Regions from separate parts of the Martelella soudanensis genome, predicted to be linked through region 4. Evidence: riboswitches for the same ligand, from Rfam matches in the RefSeq annotation. Region 4 holds a riboswitch; each other region holds the start of a gene.

Region 1 (2,197 bases), 950 kb from region 4:
CTACCATAGGCTGAGGCACGCGGTTGCGCGAATGTCCTGCGCCAATAAGACGCGAACGAGTCACAAACGAGGCAAACCCGTTTCGGTTCCATCACTGAAAGGAAATAGTTTCGATCGATAAAGACGTCTTTCCGGGAATCCGGCATGGGTATGGCTCACCAAAAAGGGCTGACACACGGCGTTGCGTACCAGCCCATTATTAGCAAAGCCATTCAGCCAAAGAATGGCAAAATCATGGCAGGTTGCCACCTTCGCGCCGCAATATTTTCACATAGTTCGAAAACCGCGCGGCAGCGTTGATCAGGGACCCCGATCAGGCGGCCTTCACGATCTCGACCAGTTCGACCGCGAAGTTCAGGTCCTGGCCCGCCAGCGGATGATTGGCATCGACCGTGACTTCCCGCTCCTCGACCCTAGTGACGATCAGCGGCACGGTCTGGCCATCGGGCGTGCGCGCCTGAAGCTGCATGCCGGGGGCGACCTCGACCTCCTGCGGCATCGCGGAGCGCGGTACGACCTGCACCTTCTGCGGGTCGTGGGGGCCGTAGGCTTCGGTGGAGGCCACCTTCACATCGCGATTGTCTCCGACGGCCATGCCGGCGATCTCGCGGTCGAGGCCGGGGATGATCTGGCCGGCGCCCACGGTGAATTCCAGCGGCTGGCGGCCATCGGAACTGTCAAAGGTCGAACCGTCATTGAGGGTTCCGGTGTAGTGAATACGAACGGTATCGCCCGTTTTGGCTTCTGTCATTTCGTGTGCTCCTTCCTTTTGAACACTGCACGCTGGCCGCGATCGGCCGCGCCGTTTCCCGTTTCCAGAGTGCTTTCGCCCCTGAAGGATGAGCCGACACGCTTTGTTTTCGCATGACGACCGGCTTGGCATCCGGCAGGCCGGACCCGCTCTTTACCTAGTGCGTTTGAGCCGATTTTTCAAATCATGCGCCTCTTGAAATGCCGGGAGCGCCGCGATAGGTGTTGATGAGCTCTAACGGGGTGCGATTTTCGCTGAGAGGCCTGAGGCCAACCCGAAGAACCTGATCCGGCTAGCACCGGCGGAGGGATTAGAGGCGCAGGACGCCGTTTTCCCCTTCAGTCACGGAACACAAAGGAGGCGTCATGATCCATCGCTCAGCCATCGCAATTCTGGCGCTCGCAGCCCTTCCGGCCCTGCCGGCGGCAGCCCAGGAGGGCAAGGTCCTCACCGTCTACACCTATGAAAGCTTCAATGCCGAATGGGGGCCCGGACCGCTGGTGAAGGCGGCCTTCGAGAAGACCTGCGGCTGCACGCTGAAATTCGTCAGCGTCCAGGATGGCGTCGCCCTTCTCAACCGGCTGAAGCTTGAGGGGCAGTCGAGCCCGGCCGACATCGTTCTCGGCCTCGACAACAACCTGATCCACGAGGCGAAGGAAACCGGCTTTTTCGCAGACTCCGGGGTCTCGACCGAGAATACCGAAATTCCCGGCGGTTTTTCCGACGAAGTGTTCGTGCCCTTCGATTACGGCTGGTTCGACATCGTCTATGACACCGAAAGCATCGACGCGCCGCCGACCACGCTCGACGAACTGGTCAACGGACCCGCCGGCGAGAAGCTGGTGATCGAGGACCCGCGCACCTCCACGCCCGGGCTCGGCATGCTGCTGTGGATGAAATCGGTCTATGGCGATGACGCCGCCCAGCAGTGGAAAAAACTCTCCGACCGGATCCTGACGGTCGCGCCGGGCTGGTCGGAGGCCTACGGGCTGTTTACCAGCGGCGAGGCGCCGATGGTGCTGTCCTACACCACCTCGCCGGCCTATCACGAGATCGCCGAGGGCAGCGATCGCTACAAGGCGATCGATTTCAAGGACGGGCTCTATATCCAGATCGAGGTCGCCGGCATGACCGCCATGGCCGATGATCCCGCGCTTGCGAAATCCTTCCTCGAATTCATCCTGACCCCCGGTTTTCAGGACGCGATCCCGACCCATAACTGGATGATGCCGGCAGCCGCCACCACCGATCCGCTGCCCGCCGCCTTCGCGGATGCGGTCAAGCCCGAAAAGACCCTGCAATTTTCACCGGACGTGGTCGCCGAAAACCGTCAGAAATGGATCGATGAATGGCTGAACGCCATGAGCGCGCGGTGAGTGCGGCTGTTTCCGTCTCAAGCTTCGGGCAGCGCCGCGACACACGGCCGCGCCGCATAGCCCCCCAATC
Region 2 (2,197 bases), 2.3 Mb from region 4:
CGATGCGCTCGGCGAAATCCAGCGCGGCATGGAAGTGGTCGAATTCGCGACCGCCGCCCCGCAGCTTCTGAAGAGCGAATACACCGAAAATGTCGGCACCGGGGTCGACAGCTATGCGATCCGCCAGCCGCTCGGCGTCGTTGCCGGCATCACGCCGTTCAACTTCCCGGCGATGGTGCCGATGTGGATGTTCCCGATCGCGCTTGCGGCGGGCAACTGCTTCGTGCTGAAGCCGTCCGAACGCGATCCCTCCGCCTCGCTGCTGATTGCCGCGTGGCTGAAGGAAGCGGGCCTGCCCGATGGCGTCTTCAACGTCGTCCAGGGCGACAAGGAGGCCGTCGACGCGCTGCTGACCGATCCGGATATCGAAGCCGTTTCCTTCGTAGGCTCGACCCCGATCGCGCGCTACATCTACACCACCGCGACCGCCAACGGCAAACGCTGCCAGGCGCTCGGCGGGGCCAAGAACCACATGATCGTGATGCCCGATGCCGACATGGACCAGGCGGCAGATGCGCTGATGGGCGCGGCCTTCGGTTCCGCCGGCGAGCGCTGCATGGCAATCTCGGTGGCCGTGCCGGTCGGCGACGAGACGGCGGACCGGCTGATCGACAAACTCAAACCCCGGATTGCAGCCCTCAAGGTCGGCCCCGGCACCGATCCGGAAGCCGATATGGGCCCGCTGGTGACGGCGGCGGCATTCGAACGCGTGAACGGCTACATCGATTCGGGCGTCGAAGAAGGCGCGGAACTGGTGGTCGATGGCCGCGGCCTGAAGCTGCAGGGCTACGAGAACGGTTATTTCATCGGCGCAACCCTGTTCGACAAGGTCACGACCGACATGAAGATCTACAAGGAAGAGATTTTCGGCCCGGTCCTCTCGGTCGCCCGCGCCAGGAGCTATGACGAGGCCGCCCAGTGGATCAACGACCATGAATTCGGCAATGGCACCGCGATCTTCACCCGCGACGGCGATGCCGCCCGCGAATTCGCCCACAAGATCAGGGTCGGCATGGTCGGCGTCAATGTGCCGATCCCGGTTCCGATGGCGTTCCACTCCTTCGGCGGCTGGAAGGCCTCGCTGTTCGGCGACCACCACATGCACGGGCCGGAAGGCGTTCGCTTCTACACCCGCCTGAAGACCATCACCCAGCGCTGGCCCAAGGGCATCCGCGCCGGCGCGGAATTCTCGATGCCGACGATGAAGTAAAATACCGCGCCGCCCCTTACCGGGCGGCGTTTTTCTGCTATATAGCGGCCAACAAGAGCGACAGGGGCGTCGGCGAAAGCCGGCTGAGATGAACCCTTGGAACCTGATCCGGATCATACCGGCGGAGGGAGTCACTCGGGTTCGCGAGCTTCGTCCCTCCGGCCCGTCTGGTTTCTCCGCCAAAGCAAGGAGGAAGCCGATGGTTGATATTGCTGCCATTCTTCAGAAGATGCGCGCTGAAGCGCCGCTCACGCAATGCATCACCAATTACGTGGCGATGAATATCGCCGCCAATGTGCTGCTGGCCGCAGGCGCTTCTCCGGCGATGGTCCACGCGAAGGAGGAGGCCGGCGAATTCGCCGGAATCGCTTCCGCCGTCACCATCAATATCGGTACGCTTTCGCCAGACTGGCTCGCCGGCATGAAGGCCGCGGCCGAGACCGCCAACCGCAACAACACGCCCTGGGTGCTGGATCCCGTCGCCCATTTCGCCACCGGCTTCCGGGCCAGGTCAGCGCTCGAAATTCTCGGCCTCGGCCCGACGATCCTGCGCGGCAATGCCTCTGAAATCCTCGCGTTCTCAGGCGCCACCAGCGCCGGCAAGGGGGTCGATGCCGGCGACAGCGTGGCGGCCGCCGAAGAGACCGCGAAAGCGCTCGCCCGTGAGCGCAACATGGTCGTGGCCGTCACCGGGGAGCGCGATTTCGTGACCGACGGCGAACGCTGCGCCCGCATCGGCGGCGGCTCTGCCCTGATGCCGCGGGTCACGGCGCTCGGCTGCGCGCTGACGGCGCTTGTCGGCGGCTATGCCGGGGCATGGCGCGAGGATGCCTTCGAAGCGACGGTCGCAGCGCTCGCCCATTACGGCGTCGCGGGGCGACGCGCGCATGGAAAGGCGGAAGGCCCCGGCTCGTTCCAGGTCCATTTCCTCGATGCGCTCGCCGCCGTGACGCCCGACACGCTTGCCCTCGAAGCGGAGATCGAATT
Region 3 (2,197 bases), 250 kb from region 4:
GCGACCCGACCGACGCGCTTGCGAGCACGGCCAATTATCTTGCCCGCTCCGGTTGGCGGAAAGGCCAGCCCTGGGGCGGCGAGGAGGGCTCGCCGGGCGCCGCCGCCGCAACCACCAGGATACAGCCCCAGCCCGGCGGCCCGGTCTTTGTCGTGGGGCCGAATTTCAACGTCATCAAGCGCTATAACAATTCCACCAATTATGCGTTGGGCGTGGCATATCTCGCCGACCGTATTGCGGGCGCGGGCCCGCTGAGGGGCGGTTTCCCCGCAGACGGTTATGGTTTCACCGCCGATCAGCGCAAACAGCTGCAATCGCGGCTTGCGGCGGCGGGCTACGATGCCGGCGCCGTCGACGGCGTATTCGGCGACCAGACCCGCGCGGCGATCGCCGCCTACCAGCGGCAGAACGGGCTGAACGTCACGGGCGAACCGTCGATGGCTCTGCTGCTCAGGCTTCAGTGAGCCCGCGCCGACAGAGTGTACCCGACAGGCTTTTCCGGATATCGCGGGCTCCCGAAATTCCCGCCGCCGGGCATCGCGTACGCGCCATGCCATTGACAGAGGCCTGAAAGGCGGACAAAACCTGACTATTCCGAGGGGTGCATCATGCGATGCTGAGACGGCGCTGAGCCGGACCCTTGAACCTGATCCGGGTCATGCCGGCGTAGGAACGGAAAATTTGGCCGCTTCGCCATTGTGTTTCTCTTCTCCGCCGGTCTCCGTGATTGCAACATCCTGGAGATCGCACCATGAAGCCTTGCCTCCCGATGAGAACCGCAGGCCGCCAATGGCGCCGCCGTCTGGGCGACCGTTCATGCGTCAGGCCGTGCCGGCCGTGACCCGGGCTGCAACGGTCACCCGTCGCGCGGCCGGACGGCTTGCGGACGGGCTGGAAACCGCCCTCGGTCTGCTCGCCGCGGTTATCCTGATGGCGATGCTGGCACTTGTCATGGCCGGCGTCTGCCTGCGCTATGTCTTTCACACCGGCGTCATCGGCATGGAGGATCTCGGCATCTGGCTGAACATCGGTCTGATTTCCGCGGGCCTGCCATTGACCTTCTCCGGTCCGCTGTCGATGCGGTTCGACGGTCTCGCAAAGCGCTTGTCCGGTCGCGCGTCCGGGATGCTGCGCGTCGTGGCCGACGGCGTCAGCGTTGTCGCCGGGCTGATCCTCCTCGTCGGCGGCATCGGCGCGAGCCTCGGGCTTGGCGGCATGTCGCCGACGCTCGGGCTGCCGGAATGGGTCCGCTTCACCTTTCCCGCCTTCGGCGGTCTGGGGCTGCTCGCGCTGCTGTGCCTGCGCCGGCTGGAGCGGTCCGCCGGTTGGCCCCTGCTTCTCGCCCTCATCTTCGGCGGCGTTGTCTATGGGGCGGTCGGCCGACTTGCAATCGACGCCGGGCTGCCGGCAAGCCTGCCGCTGGTGGTTGCCGCCTCTCTCGGCTTGCTGGCGGGCGCGCCGCTCGCCCATGTCTTTCTGGCATCGTCCTATATCGCAATCGCCTTCGGGGCGCTGCAGACGGAACAGGCGATCATCGTCAATAGCGTTGCCGGAATGTCTAAATTCCTGTTGCTGGCGATCCCTTTCTTTCTCCTCGCGGGCGCGTTCCTGAAACTGTCGGGCGCGGCCGGCAAACTCGTCACATTCGCGGCTTCGCTGGTCGGCCATTATCGTGGCGGGCTGGCGCAGACGACGCTGTTGACCGGCGTTCTGTTTTCAGGAGCATCCGGCTCCTCCGTTGCCAATGCCGCGTTTTCCGCCTCGACGTTCCATCCCGAACTGGTGCGTCACGGCTATCCGCCCGCCCGCGCCGGGGCGCTTGTCGCCGCGTCCTCCGTTCTCGACAATGTCATTCCCCCATCGATCGCCTTTCTCATACTGGCGACGGCGACCAATCTTCCGGTTGGCGCGCTGCTCGTCGGCGGGCTGTTTGCCGGCCTGCTGATGGCCGCTTTTCTCGCCGTCGCCATAAGATTTGCGATGGCCGCCGCGAGCGGCGGGCCGCCGGCTTCGGCAACCATGCGCAAGCGTGCCGGGATCGCGGCCCTGCCGGCCTTCGGTCTCGGCCTGATCGTGGTGTTCGGCATTCGCCTGGGCATCGTCACGACCACGGAGGCGGCGGCGCTGGCGGCCATGTACGCGCTCATTCTGGCTGTGCTGTCCCGCCGCTCCGGGGGGAGCCTTGTCGCGGCCTTCC
Region 4 (2,197 bases):
CGCCGATCATCCAGCGCCAGTCGCCCGCCCCGCCGAAGGCCGCGTCCGACATGTAGGACACCATGATGCCGATGGTGATCATCAGTTGGAAGGCCGAGACGATGGTGCCGCGAATGCGCGCCGGCGCGACCTCGGCCAGAAACATCGGCGCGGTCATCGCCGAGGCGCCGATGCCGACGCCTATCACGAGGCGGGCAAGGGTCAGGACATACTGGTTGAAGGCAAGCGCGGAGATCAGCGAGCCGACCAGAAAGATGATCGCTCCCAGGATCAGCATCGGCTTGCGTCCGTACCGATCGGTGGTGATCATGGCAAGGATGGTGCCTGCGACCGCGCCGAGCGGTACGGCAGAGGTGATCACGCCTTCCATGAAGGCCGACACCGTGAAATCCTGCTTGATGAACGGCAACGCGCCGGAAATCACGCCCTGGTCGAAACCGAAGAGCATGCCGAACAGCGCTGCCACAATGACGATGGCGATTAACATCGAGTTTCCTCCGCTCTGACGGCAGATCCTGACTGTCGCCGCCCCTTACGCATATGGCCCTGTTTGTTAACCGCGGCTGAAAAACCGCGGCCGGCCTTGAACCACAAGTTGAAAATGGAAACCGCCCCCCTTGTCAAATCCTTTCGGGCTTTGGTCGGTATATTAGCGGGCACTTCCGTCTATGCCGCCGTGGCTCTTGACCTCCGCCCCCCGCGCGGCATAGATAGCCTCATCCGAGGGGTGTGTTTTTAAAACACTGAGATGGCCGATGGCCGAACCCTTGAACCTGATCCGGGTTATGCCGGCGTAGGAACGGAGTTTGGTCTTGAGCGACACGCCCAGAAAATCAGCCTCTATTGACGCCTCCGCTGCCCGGCCATGCCGGGGAGAGCGGGATTGAAGCGTACCCTTTCGGCTGTTCTCACCTTTTTGACGATCGTGATCGGGCTCCTTGCGCTTTGGCAGGCGATCATCGTTCTCGGCGACCTGCCGCGCTATATCCTGCCGCCGCCGCTCGCCGTGCTCGCAAAGATCGGCACCGCCCATGCCATGCTGCTTGAAGAGGCGCTGGTGACGCTCAGGGAAATCCTGGCGGGTTTTGCGATCGGCGCTGTCTTCGGCGCGGCGGCGGCCATTTTGATATCGGCCTTTCCCCGGATCGGCCGTTTCATCTGGCCCGTGCTGGTGGTGCTGCAATCCTTTCCCGTGTTCGTGATCGCGCCGATGCTGGTGCTCTGGTTCGGCTTCGGCATCGCTTCCAAGGTGGTGATGACGACGATCATCGTGTTCTTCCCCGTCGCCTCCAGTTTCGCCGACGGACTGCGGCGCACCGATCCGGAAGTGGTGGCAGCGGCAAGGCTCGATGGCGCCGGGCATTTCGAGATGCTGCGCTTCATCCGCCTGCCGCTGGCGCTGCCCCAGCTGTTTTCCGGCCTCAGGATCGCGGCCCCGCTGGCCCCGCTTGGCGCCGTCGTCGGCGAATGGGTGGGCTCTGCCGGCGGGCTCGGCTTTCTCATGGTCCAGGCCAATGCCCGCATGCAGACCGAAACCGTGTTCGCCGCCATGCTGATCCTGGCGCTCGAAGCCGTGCTGTTTCGAAAGGCGGTGGATCTCGCCGCTCCCTTCTTCACCCGCTGGTCGCATGAGGATTGAGCGGCCGGCTCGAACATATAGGAGAATGACATGCTGAAGAAATTCGCGCTCGCCGCAGCCCTTGCCGTTGCGCAGGGTCTTGCGCCGGGACTGGCAAGTGCCGCCGACAAACTCGACGTGATCCTGGAATGGTATGTGAACCCTGACCACGCGCCGCTGGTGATTGCCGCAGAGAACGGCTATTTCGCCGATCAGGGGCTCGACGTTGAACTGCTCCCGCCGTCCGACCCTTCCATGGTGCCGCGCATGGTGGCGGCCGGCAAGGTCGATATCGGCATTCACTACCAGCCCAACCTCTATCTCGATCATGAGGCCGGCATCGATATCGTCCGCTTCGGCACACTCGTCTCGACCCCGCTCAACACGCTGACGGTGCTTTCGGACGGGCCGATCAAGTCCGTTGCCGACCTGAAGGGCGGGAAGATCGGCTTTTCGGTCGCGGGCATCGAGGACGCGGTCGTGGCCACGATGCTTGAAAACGCCGGCCTTGCCAAAGACGACATCACCCTCATCAACGTCAATTTCGCGCTCACCCAGTCGCTGCTTTCCGGGCAGGTC

What was found. Region 4 has a riboswitch for thiamine pyrophosphate ahead of HQ843_RS10830 (ABC transporter permease). Riboswitches for the same ligand answer to the same signal wherever they lie in the genome.
Region 1: linked by a shared signal. The riboswitch ahead of thiB (thiamine ABC transporter substrate binding subunit) and the one ahead of HQ843_RS10830 (ABC transporter permease) in region 4 are both predicted to bind thiamine pyrophosphate.
Region 2: linked by a shared signal. The riboswitch ahead of thiM (hydroxyethylthiazole kinase) and the one ahead of HQ843_RS10830 (ABC transporter permease) in region 4 are both predicted to bind thiamine pyrophosphate.
Region 3: linked by a shared signal. The riboswitch ahead of HQ843_RS11960 (TRAP transporter large permease) and the one ahead of HQ843_RS10830 (ABC transporter permease) in region 4 are both predicted to bind thiamine pyrophosphate.

What each region holds. Positions count from the first base shown of each region.
Region 1 covers NZ_CP054861.1:1,309,562-1,311,758, forward strand. The annotation lists gene HQ843_RS06315 (FKBP-type peptidyl-prolyl cis-trans isomerase) at 314-751, opposite strand; TPP riboswitch at 980-1,078, shown strand; gene thiB (thiamine ABC transporter substrate binding subunit) at 1,117-2,127, shown strand.
Region 2 covers NZ_CP054861.1:4,592,227-4,594,423, forward strand. The annotation lists gene HQ843_RS21920 (CoA-acylating methylmalonate-semialdehyde dehydrogenase) at 1-1,210, shown strand, start outside; TPP riboswitch at 1,263-1,357, shown strand; gene thiM (hydroxyethylthiazole kinase) at 1,410-2,197, shown strand, end outside.
Region 3 covers NZ_CP054861.1:2,509,432-2,511,628, forward strand. The annotation lists gene HQ843_RS11955 (lytic murein transglycosylase) at 1-464, shown strand, start outside; TPP riboswitch at 588-690, shown strand; gene HQ843_RS11960 (TRAP transporter large permease) at 817-2,197, shown strand, end outside.
Region 4 covers NZ_CP054861.1:2,257,941-2,260,137, reverse strand. The annotation lists gene HQ843_RS10835 (sugar porter family MFS transporter) at 1-487, opposite strand, end outside; TPP riboswitch at 714-817, shown strand; gene HQ843_RS10830 (ABC transporter permease) at 884-1,639, shown strand; gene HQ843_RS10825 (ABC transporter substrate-binding protein) at 1,673-2,197, shown strand, end outside.